Regions from separate parts of the Kineococcus anabasis genome, predicted to be linked through region 3. Evidence: riboswitches for the same ligand, from Rfam matches in the RefSeq annotation. Region 3 holds a riboswitch; each other region holds the start of a gene.
The links. A riboswitch is a leader RNA that binds a small molecule or an ion and turns the genes downstream of it on or off. The one in region 3 is predicted to bind S-adenosylmethionine.
Positions count from the first base shown of each region.

Region 1: it holds a riboswitch for S-adenosylmethionine, as region 3 does, so the genes downstream of both, ACYQBY_RS14835 (ABC transporter substrate-binding protein) here and ACYQBY_RS04410 (methylenetetrahydrofolate reductase) in region 3, are expected to answer to the same signal.
Region 2: it holds a riboswitch for S-adenosylmethionine, as region 3 does, so the genes downstream of both, ACYQBY_RS10440 (aminotransferase class V-fold PLP-dependent enzyme) here and ACYQBY_RS04410 (methylenetetrahydrofolate reductase) in region 3, are expected to answer to the same signal.

Region 1 covers NZ_BAAIHU010000009.1:60,091-64,252, forward strand. Annotated here, with positions in the region: gene ACYQBY_RS14825 (amino acid ABC transporter ATP-binding protein) at 14-751, opposite strand; gene ACYQBY_RS14830 (amino acid ABC transporter permease) at 792-1,592, opposite strand; gene ACYQBY_RS14835 (ABC transporter substrate-binding protein) at 1,615-2,484, opposite strand; SAM riboswitch class I at 2,765-2,864, opposite strand; gene ACYQBY_RS14840 (MerR family transcriptional regulator) at 2,925-3,317, opposite strand; gene ACYQBY_RS14845 (carboxyl transferase domain-containing protein) at 3,437-4,162, shown strand, end outside.
Region 2 covers NZ_BAAIHU010000006.1:352,874-357,035, forward strand. Annotated here, with positions in the region: gene ACYQBY_RS10425 (DUF1206 domain-containing protein) at 1-40, shown strand, start outside; gene ACYQBY_RS10430 (O-succinylhomoserine sulfhydrylase) at 99-1,301, opposite strand; gene ACYQBY_RS10435 (rhodanese-like domain-containing protein) at 1,319-1,735, opposite strand; SAM riboswitch class IV at 1,966-2,080, shown strand; gene ACYQBY_RS10440 (aminotransferase class V-fold PLP-dependent enzyme) at 2,118-3,470, shown strand; gene ACYQBY_RS10445 (hypothetical protein) at 3,493-3,786, opposite strand; gene lepA (translation elongation factor 4) at 3,927-4,162, opposite strand, start outside.
Region 3 covers NZ_BAAIHU010000002.1:188,726-192,887, forward strand. Annotated here, with positions in the region: gene ACYQBY_RS04400 (solute symporter family protein) at 1-598, opposite strand, end outside; gene ACYQBY_RS04405 (DUF485 domain-containing protein) at 598-960, opposite strand; SAM riboswitch class I at 1,289-1,383, shown strand; gene ACYQBY_RS04410 (methylenetetrahydrofolate reductase) at 1,438-2,484, shown strand; gene metE (5-methyltetrahydropteroyltriglutamate--homocysteine S-methyltransferase) at 2,487-4,162, shown strand, end outside.

The DNA.
Region 1 (4,162 bases), on a different contig from region 3:
GCGCCGCGGGGGTTCACAGCACCTGGGAGAGGAACTGCCGCAGCCGGGGCTCCCGCGGCGCCTCGAAGACCTGCTGCGGGGTGCCCGCCTCCACGACGACACCGGCGTCCACGAACGCGACCGCGTCGGAGACGTTGCGCGCGAAACCCATCTCGTGGGTCACCACGATCATCGTCATCCCGCCCGAGGCGAGGTCGGAGATGAGGGAGAGCACGCCCTTGACCAGCTCGGGGTCCAGCGCGGAGGTCGCCTCGTCGAAGAGCATGACCTCCGGTTCCATCGCCAGCGCCCGGGCGATCGCGACGCGCTGCTGCTGGCCGCCCGAGAGCCTGGAGGGCCGCACGCCGGCCTTCTCGGCCAGCCCCACCTCCTCCAGGTGGCGCCGCGCCCGCTGCTCCGCCTCCTCGCGCGAGAACCCGCGCAGGGTCCGCAGGGCCATGGCGACGTTGTCCAGCACGCTGCGGTGCGGGAAGAGGTTGAAGTGCTGGAACACCATGCCGACGCGCTGGCGCAGGCGGTCGACGGGCACGGCCGCCGCGTCCTCCCCGCCCAGCAGCACCGTGCCGGCGCTGGGCTCCACCAGCCGGTTCACCGTGCGCAGCAGCGTCGACTTCCCCGACCCCGACGGGCCGATGACGCTGACCGCGGTGCCCCGCGGGACGGTCAGGTCGATCCCGCGCAGCACGTGGTTGCGGCCGAACCGCGCCTGGACCCCGCGCAGCTCCACGCTCGTCGCCGACGGTGCCACCACGGCCCCCGCCGGCGCGCCCACCGCGTCCGCTCCGCTCACCTCAGCCACCCCCCGCCCGCAGACCGGCCTGCGGTGGCGCGGGCAGCGGGGTGGAGCCGGCCGCGGGGGCGCCGGGGTCCGCGGTCCCGGCGTCGGCGCCACCGCCGGTGCGCATCCGCCGGTCCACCACGTTCACCACGTGGGTGAGGGGCACCGTGAGGACCAGGTAGAGCAGGCCCGCCAGCAGCAGCGGGGACTGGTTGCCGGTGTTGGAGCTGTAGTCCTGGCCGATGCGGAACAGGTCCCGCTGGCTGGCGAGCAGCCCGAGGAAGTACACGAGGCTGGAGTCCTTGATGAGGGCGATGAACTGGTTGACGAGCGCGGGCAGCACCCGGCGCACGCCCTGCGGCACCACCACGAGGCGCATGGCCTGCGCGTGGGAGAAGCCCAGGGCGCGGCTGGCCTCCATCTGCCCCGCCTCCACGCTCTGGATGCCGGAGCGGAAGATCTCCCCGATGTAGGCCGAGGCGATGAGCGAGAGCGCGAGGATCCCCAGCGGGAACGGGTTGGGCGGGAAGAACCGCACGTAGAGCGGGGACAGGCCCAGCCCGATGAGCAGGATGGTCACCACCGCGGGTAGGCCGCGGAAGACGTCCGTGTAGATCCGCGCCGGCCAGCGCAGCCAGCGCCGCGAGGAGAGCCCGAGCAGGGCCAGCACCATGCCGAGCAGGGTGCCCAGCACGCCGGAGGCCAGCGCCAGCACCAGCGTGTTGTACAGGCCGGTGCCGATCAGCTCCGGCAGGGCCTCGCGCATCGCCCCCGTGTCGAGGAAGGTGCTGCGCAGCGTCAGCAGGACGTCCACGGCGGTCCTCCGCGGCCGGCCGTCAGGAGGCCGACGGGGACGCGGAGGGCGCCGCGGTGTTCACCGCGACCGAGCCGCTGCCGGGCCGGAACTCCGCGGGGATCTCGCGGCCGGGGTAGAAGCGCTGCTCCAGCTCGTACCAGGTGCCGTCGGCGACGACCTCGTCCAGCGCCCCGTTCAGGGCCTCCAGCAGGGCGGTGTTGCCCTTGGCGACGGCGAAGGCCGTGGGCTGGTCGGTGATCTCCTTGGCGGCGAACAGGATCCCGCCACCGGAGTCCACGGCGATCTTCTCGCCGATCTCGGCCGGGGAGACCCACGCGTCGGCGGTTCCGGCCTTGAGCTGGTTGGCGGCGGTGTTGTAGTCCGGCACGCGCACCGGGTCGAGGTCGTTCTTCGTCGCGTAGTCGTCCTGCACGGTGCCCTGGACGACGACGACGCGCCTGCCCGCCAGCTGGCCGAAGTCCGTGATCGTCGAGCCGGCCGGGACGTCGAGGCCCTGGTAGCCGAAGTCGTAGCCGTGGGTGAAGGCCACCGTCTGCTTGCGCTTCTCCGTGATCGTGATCGAGGAGCTCCCGACGTCGAACTGCTTGTTGGCCACCTGCGAGAGCAGCGCGGAGAAGTCGGTGCCGACGAACTCGACCTCCAGGTCGAGCTTCGCGGCGACGGCGCGCAGCAGCTCGTTGTCGAAGCCGGTGAACACCCCGTTCTCCAGGTAGACGTTCGGCGGGGCGTCGGTGAGGGTGCCGGCGCGGATGACGCCGGGGGTGAGGAGGCCGTAGGGGTTCTCGGCGGGCGGGGCGGCGGGCTCGCCGCCGCACGCGGCCGTCAGGGCGATCGCGGTGGACGAGGCGGCTGCGAGCAGCAGTCGGGTGGCGGCGCGTCGGGTCAGCACGGGTGGTTCTCCTGGAGTGGTGGTGGATCACCCGGCCTCCGGGGTGCGGAGGTGCCGGGAGGGGTGGTGCGGCGGGAGGCGGCGCGCGTGCGGGGACCACCCCGGGGCGGGGTCCCGTCGTGCGCTCTGCGCGGGAGGTGCCGTGGCGGCGGAGGTCAGCGGGCGGGGAACGGCCGGCACGGCCGGCATCGCGCTCCGCAGGTGCGGCAGAGGTCGATGTGGTAGCGGTGCGCGAAGTCGTCGGCCGGAGGCGCGGCGGGCGCGGTCGGGTGCACGGACTCCTCCATCGGCCCTGGCATGAGCACCTGCCCGCGGGGTGGTCCCGCGGGTGGTTGCTGTGGCGTCGTCGAGCCAGGTCTCTCGGCCACTCTGGATGGGTTCCAGAACACTGTACAGCCGCCCGCCGGGCACCGGGTCCGCGCGACCCCGCCGGGCGCCCGTCACGCCGCGGGCCCCTCCAGCCGGGCCAGGTCGTCGGCGCAGCGGCCCTCCAGCTCGGCGAACTCCGCCAGGGTCTGCTCCAGGTCGGCGCGGCGCTGCTCCAGCTCGGCGCGACGGCGCCGGATCTCCCCCAGGAGGTAGCGCAGCTGCCCGGCCTCGCCGGGCTCGGCGTCGTACATGTCGAGGATGGTGCGGATCTCCTCCAGGGAGAACCCGAGGCGCCTGCCGCGCAGGACGAGGGCGAGGCGGACGCGGTCGCGGGCGGAGAAGAGGCGCTGCTGCCCGCGCCGCTCGGGGGCGACGAGGCCGCGGTCCTCGTACCAGCGGATGGTGCGCAGGGTGACGCCGAGGTCCTGCGCGACGCGCGTGATGGACCAGGGTTCCTCGTCCACGGCGATCCCTCCCCCACCGGTCTTGCGGCGGCGCCGCACCCGTGCTTACGTTGACGTAAGCGGCAGCGTAGCCGCTGCGGGGCCCGGCAGCAGCCGGGCCTGCCGGGAGGAGGCGTTCCGTGACGGCAGCACCCACCACCCGCGCGGGCGGCGCCACGCTGCGCGAGCTGACCGCCGAGCTCCGCGCCCGCCTCGCCGAGGTCCGCCGCGGCGGCTCCGAGGCGGCCCGCGCCCGGCACACCGCCCGCGGCAAGCTCCTCGTGCGCGAGCGCGTCGACCGCCTGCTCGACCCCGGCTCCCCGTTCCTGGAGCTCTCCCCCCTCGCGGCCACCGGCATGTACGGCGACGAGGTCCCCGCGGCCGGCATCGTCACCGGCATCGGCCGCGTCGCCGGCCGCGAGTGCGTCGTCGTGGCCAACGACGCCACCGTCAAGGGCGGCACCTACTACCCCGTGACCGTGCGCAAGCACCTGCGGGCGCAGGAGGTCGCCGCCGCGAACTCCCTGCCCTGCCTGTACCTCGTGGACTCCGGCGGCGCCTACCTGCCCCTGCAGGACGAGGTGTTCCCCGACCGCGACCACTTCGGGCGCATCTTCGCCAACCAGGCCCGGATGTCCGCCGCGGGAATCCCCCAGCTCGCCGCCGTCCTCGGCTCCTGCACCGCCGGCGGGGCCTACGTGCCGGCCATGTCCGACGAGTCCGTCATCGTGCGCGGGCAGGGCACGGTGTTCCTCGGCGGCCCGCCCCTGGTCCGGGCCGCCACCGGGGAGACGGTGAGCGCGGAGGAGCTCGGCGGCGGGGACGTGCACGCCCGCGTCTCCGGTGTCGTCGACCACCTCGCCGCC
Region 2 (4,162 bases), on a different contig from region 3:
TTTCCAGATCCTCACGTCCCAGCGGCGCACCAAGGCCTGAGCGCCACGACGCACGAGGCCCGCGCCCCGGTGGGGGGCGCGGGCCTCGTGCGTGTGCGTCAGCCGCGGGTGCCCAGCGCCTGCGTGAGGTCCTCCAGCAGGTCCTCCACGTCCTCCAGGCCCACCGACATCCGCACGACGCCGTCGCTGAGCCCGATGGCCGCCCGGCCCTCCTCGCCCAGCCTGCGGTGGGTGGTGGTGGCCGGGTGGGTGATGAGCGTCTTGGCGTCGCCCAGGTTGTTGGAGATGTCCACCACGCGCAGCGCGTCGAGCACCTCGAAGGCGCGCTCCTTGGCGCGCCCCTCGGGGGCGTCCAGCTCGAAGGTGAGGATGGTGCCGCCGTTGGACATCTGCCGCTTCGCCAGGTCGAACTGCGGGTGCGACTCCAGCATCGGGTAGCGCACCCACCGCACCTGCGGCTGCTCCTGCAGCCAGCGGCCGATGCGCAGCGCCGAGGCGGCGGAGTGCCGCACCCGCAGCCCCAGCGTCTCCAGGCCCTTGGTCAGCGTCCACGCGTTGAACGCCCCCAGGCCCGGGCCGGTGTGCCGCATGAGCTCGCGCACGGGCCCGTCGATGTAGTCGGCGCGCCCGAGGACCGCCCCGCCCAGCACCCGGCCCTGCCCGTCGATGTGCTTGGTGGCGGAGTACACCACCACGTCGGCCCCCAGCGGGATCGACTGCTGCGCGACGGGGCTGACGAAGGCGTTGTCCACGACGACCTGCGCCCCGGCGGCGTGGGCCATCGTGGAGACCGCCTCGATGTCCACGAGGGTCTGCATGGGGTTGGCGGGCGTCTCGAAGAACACCGCCTGCGCCGGCCTCGACAGCGCCCGCTCCCACTGGTCGAGGTCCTCGCCGTCGACGAACTCGGTCTCCACCCCCCAGCGGGGCAGGATCTCGTCGCAGATGACGTAGCAGGAACCGAACAGGCTGCGGGCCGCGACGAGGCGGTCCCCCGAGGCGAGCAGCGCCGCCAGGGCGTTGAACACCGCCGCCATGCCGCTGGCCGTGCCGAAGCACGCCTCGGCGCCCTCGATCTGCCGCAGCCGCTCCTCGAACACCGACACCGTCGGGTTGCCGTAGCGGGAGTAGATGAAGTGGTCGTCCTCGCCCTTGAACGCCGCCTCCGCCGTGGCCGCCGAGGGGTACACGAAACCGGAGGTCAGGTACAGCGCCTCGGCGGTCTCCTCGAACTCCGAGCGGGCCAGGCCGCCGCGCACGCCGATGGTGTCGGGGCGCAGGTGCGGGGTGCCGCCCCGCATGCCCTCCGGGCCGCGGCTCACGACTGCCGCCAGGGCAGCCCGGCCGCGCGCCACCCGGCGCCGCCGCGGTGGCCGTGCTCGTCGAGGGCGCCCTCGAAACCGTCGAGGACGTTGAAGGCCTTCGGCGCGCCGGCGGCGGCGAGGGCCTCGGCGGCGGCGACGGAGCGCACCCCCGAGCGGCACAGCAGCACCACGGGGGCACCGGCCTCGGGGCGCACCCCGGCGGCGGCGAGGTCCGCGACGAACGTGCCGGCGGGGTCGGGCAGGTTCCCGCGCCACGACACGAACACCGCCTGCCCACCCAGCGCGGAGACGTCGGGCACGCCGACGAACTGCCACTCCGGCTCCGAGCGCACGTCCACCAGGACGGCGTCGGGGTCGGAGCGCAGCAGCTCGAAGGCCGCCTCCGGGGTGAGGTCACCGGCGTAGCTCAACTGCTCGTCCTCCATCTCGTCCCGGGTGGAGCACCCGCACCCGCGCACGGCGGGGGGTTGCTGCGGCGTCGTGGAGCCGGGTCTCTCGGCCGCTCTGGATGGGCTGGGCGCGCTCGGCGCGTCCTGGCGAAGTCTCGCACGGCGGCACCTGCGCCCGCGCCGCTGCCGCGCACCCGCCTCCCGGGTGCCGCCTTGACAGCGGCGGCCGGTGCCGTGGCAGTCTTCGGGCAGGTCATGAGCGCCAGCGCGAAGCCCCGGCTCGCTGGCCGGCAACCCTCCCTCCGCGGCGGGGTGCCCCGGGTGACGACCCGGCCGGTGCCGTGGTGGCACCGGCAAGCGCGGACCGGTCCCCTCCCGGTCCGGTGACCGGAGAGGCTCCACCGTGCCCGTCCTCACCCCTGCCCGTCCCACCGTCGCCGGCGACGTCGCGCCGCTGCTGCCCGTCGTCGGCGCGGACGTGCGCGTGCCGCTGGTCACCGGCGGCACCGCCCGCTACGCGAACCTCGACAACGCCGCGAGCACCCCCGCCCTGACCGCGGTCGCCGAGTGCGTGGCCGCGGTGCTGCCCACCTACGCCAGCGTGCACCGCGGCGCGGGGTGGCTCTCGCAGCTCACCACCTCCCTGCACGAGCGCTCCCGGCGCACGGTCGCGCGGTTCTGCGGCGCGCGGGCGGAGGACCTCGTGGTGTTCACCCGCAGCACCACCGACGCGGTGGACCTGCTCTCCCGCTGCGTGCCGCAGGACGCGGCGGTGCTGGTCTGCGACCTGGAGCACCACGCGAACCTGCTGCCGTGGCGGCGGCGCGGGGCCACGGTGCTGCCGTGCGCGCAGACGCTGGACGCCACGGTGGAGGCGCTGCTGGCGGAGCTGGCCCGGCGCCCCTACGCGCTGCTCGCGGTGACCGGCGCCTCCAACGTCACCGGGCAGGTGCTGCCGCTGGAGCGGATCGTGCCCGCCGCGCACGCCGCCGGGACGCGGGTGCTCGTCGACGGGGCGCAACTGGTGCCGCACCGGGGGCTGGACCTGGCGGCGTCGGGCGTGGACTGGGTGGTGTTCTCCGGGCACAAGCTGTACGCGCCGTTCGGGGCGGGGGCGCTGGTGGGCCGCCGCGACTGGCTGGACGCCGCGGAGCCGTACCTGGCCGGGGGCGGCGCGACCCTCGAGGTCGGCCCGGAGGCGGAGGAGGTGCGCTGGGCCACCGGGGCGCAGCGGCACGAGGCGGGCTCCCCCAACGTGCTGGGCGCCGCGGCCCTGGCGCGGGCCTGCGAGGTGCTCGCCGCCCTGCCCGCCGGGGCGCTGCGTGCGCACGAGGACGCGCTGCGCGGGCGGCTCGTGCGGGGCCTGGTCGCCGTGCCCGGGGTGCGGATCGCGGAGCTGCCCGCCGCGGCGGCCGACGCGGTGGGCGTGGTGACCTTCACGGTGCGGGGGTTCCCCGCGGGGCTGGTGGCGGCGTACCTGTCGGCCGAGCACGGCATCGGGGTGCGCGACGGGCGCTTCTGCGCGCACCCCCTGGCCGCGCGCCTCGGCCTGGTGGACGGCGGCGTGCGGGTCAGCACGGGCGCCGGTTCCTCCTCGCGGGACGTCGACCGGCTGCTGGGGGCCCTGCGGCGGCTGGTGGCGCAGGGGCCGTCGTGGCGCTACGCGCCGGTGGCGGGTCGGTGGGCCCCCGTGGGGGACCCCCGGCCCGCGCCCGGCGGGTCCGCCGGCGGCTGCGGGGCGGACCCGCCCTCCTGAGGTCCCGGTGCCGGGAGGCGGCTCAGAACCGGGGGTCGTGGACCGCCTCGAAGATGCCGGGGCCGATCTCGGTGATCGTCCAGACGCGGGTGTCCTTGCCCACGACGGAGTCCTTCTCGTAGAGGCACACGTCGCTCCCGACGCGGGTCGCGACGCCCTGCGCGACGTGCGGCACGCCGCCGTGCTCCAGGGTGACGCTGACGAGCGCACCGGGGGCGGGCAGGAAGTCGTCGAGGGACGTGGGTGCCGAGCCGTCGACCTCGTGCACGGCGTAGGCGGTTCCGGAGACGATGGGTTCACGGGCTGGAGAGGACAAGCGGGCCTCCTCGGGCCGGAAGGCGTGGGCGGGAGCTCCGGCCGGTCACCGCTGCGGTGACCGGCCGGGCCCCAGCATGGCCCAGGTGTGGGCGCAGCGGAACCGCACCCCCACCCGGCAGGGCGATCCGCCCCGGATCGCTACTTCTTCCCCGCCTTGTCCCCGGCGGTCTCGGCGTCGGAGGACAGCGCGGCGATGAAGGCCTCCTGCGGGACCTCCACCCGGCCGACCATCTTCATCCGCTTCTTGCCCTCCTTCTGCTTCTCCAGCAGCTTGCGCTTGCGGGTGATGTCACCGCCGTAGCACTTGGCGAGGACGTCCTTGCGGATGGCGCGGACGTTCTCGCGGGCGATGATGCGCGCCCCGATGGCGGCCT
Region 3 (4,162 bases):
TGATCTGGACCCAGGTGGTGCCCTTCATGCCGCCGATGAGCACGTAGGCGATCATCAGCGCGCCGACGACGGTGATGACGACGTTCTGCCCGGCGGTGCTGGTGATGCCCAGCAGCAGGGCGACGAGGCCGCCCGCGCCGGCCATCTGCGCCAGCAGGTAGAAGAAGCAGACGATGAGCGTGGAGCACGCCGCCGCCATGCGCACCGGGCGCTCCTGCAGGCGGAAGCTCAGCACGTCCGCCATCGTGAAGCGGCCCGTGTTGCGCAGCAGCTCCGCGACGAGCAGGAGCGCGACCAGCCAGGCCACCAGGAAGCCGATGGAGTACAGGAAGCCGTCGTAGCCGTAGATGGCGATGGCCCCGGCGATGCCGAGGAAGCTGGCGGCCGAGAGGTAGTCACCGGCGATGGCGGTGCCGTTCTGGCCGCCGGTGAAGGAGCGGCCGCCGGCGTAGAAGTCGGCGGCGCTGCGATTGTTGCGGCTGGCCTTGATGACGATGGCCATCGTCACCGCGACGAAGACGCCGAAGATGGCGATGTTGACGACCGGGTTGCCGATGTCCGTGGTGGGTGCGGCGGCCGTCGCGAGGGCGGTGAGCATCAGTGTCCTCCTGCCTGGTGGCCGGGAGCGTCCGGCCCCTCGATGCGCTCGCGCAGGCTCGTCGCGTGCGGGTCGAAGTCCTTGTTGGCCCAGCGCACGTAGGCGGTGGTGATCGCGAAGGTCGTGACGAACTGCCCGAGCCCGAACAGCAGGCCGATCGTGATGTTCCCCAGCACCTTGGTCCCCATGAAGCCCGGCGCGTAGGCGGCCAGGAGCACGTAGGTGAAGTACCAGACGAGGAAGAACGCCGCGGCGGGGAAGACGAAACGCCGGAAGCGGCTGCGCAGCGCGGCGAACTCCGGGCTGTCCTGAACGTTCTGGTAGGGGGTGCGGCCCCCGGTTGCCGGTGCGTCCCCGTGCAGGGCACCGGTCGCAGCCCTGCTGCCGTGCGGGTCCGGTTCCCCGGTCGCCGGCGTGCTGCCGTACGTACTCATGCAGACCTCCTCGTCCGCTCGCCGGCCGCGTGGTGCCGCGGTCGCGGTTCTGTGGCTGGCACACCCTAGCCACGCGATCCCCGCCGCACGCCGCTTCCGGAAAGTTGCGGCGTGGCGTGTCGCGCGGTGCTGACGGCACCCTCGCCGTCCCACCAGGCTAGGCGGTGGACGGGCGGGAACGCGGGGGAGAACCCCCGGCGCTGCGCCGGGCGGGGGACGGATTTGGACGACCTCCGCGGCGGCGGCTACTCTGCGGGCACCATCCAGAGCGGCCGAGAGTCCTGGCTCGTCGACGCCGCAGCAACCCCCCGGACATCGGGTGCAGGGTGCTACCGCCAGGTGCGATGGAGTTGAGATGCGCTGTACCCGCCCCACCGTCACCGCGCCCTGTCCGGGAGCCCTCACGTGAGCATCGCGCGCCTGCTGGCCCCTGGGTCCCGCCCCACGGTGTCCTTCGAGCTCTTCCCGCCGCGCACGCCGGCCTCGCGGGAGTCCGTGCTGGAGACGGTCGACGTCCTGGCCGGTGCGGGCGCGGACTTCTTCTCCGTGACCTACGGCGCCTCCGGTTCCACCCGCGAGACCAGCCGCGACCTCGTGGCCCACATCCTCTCCGCCACCCCGGTGCCCGTGGTGGCGCACCTGACGTGCGTGGGGGCCTCCCGCGCCGAGGTCATCGAGACCGTCACCCGCTACCTCGACGTCGGCGTGCGCAGCTTCCTCGCGGTGCGCGGGGACCCCCCGGCGGGGGAGCCGGACTGGTGCCCGCACCCGGACGGCCTCGCCCGCGCCTGCGACCTCGTCGAGCTGCTGCAGGTCGTCGACCGCTGCCACCGCGCCCGCCGCGGGGTCCTGGCGCCGGTCGACGAGGAGCCGCTGAGCGTGGCGGTCGCGGCGTTCCCCGCGGCCCGGCAGGCCGGCTCCGACGCCTGCGACGTCGACGTGCTGCTCGCCAAGCAGCGTGCGGGCGCCGACTTCGCGATCACCCAGGTGTTCTACGAGGCGGACGACTACACCCGCCTCGTGGAGCGGGCGCGCGCCGCCGGGGTCACCATCCCCCTGGTGCCGGGCGTCATCCCGATGACCGACCCCGCCCGGCTGCTGCGCCTGCAGCAGCTGACGGGGGTGCCCGTGCCGCGCGCGCTGCTGGCGCGGCTGGAGCAGGCGGCCGCCGGGGGCCGCGCCGCCGTCCACGCCGAGGGGATCCGGGCCAGCGTCGAGCTGGTGCGGCGCGTCCTCGACGCGGGGGCGCCCGGCCTGCACGTGTACACGTTCAACAAGCACCACGCCGCACTTGACCTGCTCGAGGGCGTACACCTCGACGGCGGGGCCCCGACGGCTCCCGACCTGGCCAGCGGGCCGTGGGTCACGGCTCCTCACCACGACACGCTGCGCCCGGCGCAGCAGGACACCGCGTCCGACCTGGCGAGCGCCAGGCCGGACGGGAGGGGATGACCATGACGCACGACGCCACCCGTCTGCCCACCACGATCCTCGGCTACCCGCGGATCGGGCCGCGCCGCGAGCTGAAGAAGGCGCTGGAGGCCCTGTGGGCCGGCCGCGCCGGTCTGGAGGAGACGGAGGCCGCCGCGGCCGCGCTGCGCGCCCGCACCCGCCGCCGCCTCAAGACCCTGGGCCTGGCCGCCCACGACGCCTCCATCCCGTCGGCGGCCTCGCACTACGACCACGTCCTCGACGCGGCCGTCACCGTGGGGGCCGTGCCCCCGCGCTTCGCGGACGTCGTCGGCGCCGACGGCTCGGTCGACCTCGTGGGCTACTCCACGATCGCCCGCGGCCGCGGTGAGGACGCGCCGCTGGAGATGACCAAGTGGTTCGACACCAACTACCACTACCTCGTCCCCGAGATCGGGCCGGACACCGCGTTCCGCTTCGCCGACGACCGCAAGGTGCGCGAGTTCGCCGAGGCCCTGGAGGACGGCTTCCTCACCCGCCCGGTGCTCGTCGGGCCGGTGACGTTCCTGCTGCTCAGCAAGCCCGCCGAGGGCAGCCCGGAGGGCTTCTCCCCGCTGGGACGCCTGGCGGACCTGGTGCCCGTCTACGCGGAGGTGCTGCGCGCCTTCGCCGCCGCCGGGGCCACCTGGGTGCAGCTCGAGGAGCCCGCGCTCGTCTCGGACACCCTGACCGCGGACGCCGACGCCGTGCACGCCGCGGTGCGCGAGGCGTACGCCGCGCTCACCGCCGTCGAGGGGCGTCCCTCCCTGCTGGTGGCCGCCCCCTACGGCGACCTCGGCGACCTCCTCCCGACCCTGGCCGCCACCGACGTCGAGGCCCTGGCCCTCGACCTCGTCAAGGGCTCCGTGCCCGCCGGCCCGGTCCCCGGCCTGGAGACCAAGGCCGTCCTCGGCGGCGTCATCGACGGGCACAACATCTGGCGCGCCGACCTCGCCGCCGCCCTGGAGAAGCTGGAGCGGCTGCGCCCGCTGGCCGCCTCGGTGGCCGCCGGCACCTCCACCTCCCTGCTCCACGTCCCCCACGACGTGGAGGACGAGCCGCAGCTGCCGGCGGAGCTGCGCGGCTGGCTGGCCTTCGCGGACCAGAAGGTCGCCGAGGTCGTGACCCTGGCCGCCGCGCTGGAGGACCGCGCGGGCGTCGCCGACGTGCTGGAGGCCTCCGCGCAGGCCCGCCGCGAGCGCGTGCAGGCCCCGGGCGTCGTGCGCCCGGAGGTCCGCGAGCGCCTCGCGGGCCTGACCCCGGCCGACGCGCGCCGCAGCGAGTACGACGCCCGGCGCGCCGCGCAGGACGCCGTGCTCGGCCTGCCGCCGCTGCCGACGACCACCATCGGCTCGTTCCCGCAGACCGGCGACATCCGCCGGGCGCGCGCGGCGTGGGCCAAGGGCGAGCTGTCCGACGCCGACTACACCGCGGCGATGCGCGCGGAGATCGACCGCGTCGTGGCGCTGCAGGAGGAGCTCGGCTTCGACGTCCTCGTGCACGGCGAGCCCGAGCGCAACGACATGGTGCAGTACTTCGCGGAGCTGCTCGACGGTTTCGCGGTGACGCAGAACGGCTGGGTGCAGTCCTACGGCTCGCGCTGCGTGCGCCCGCCGATCCTGTGGGGCGACGTGGCGCGCCCCGCCGCGATGACCGTGGAGTGGGCGGCGTACGCGGCCTC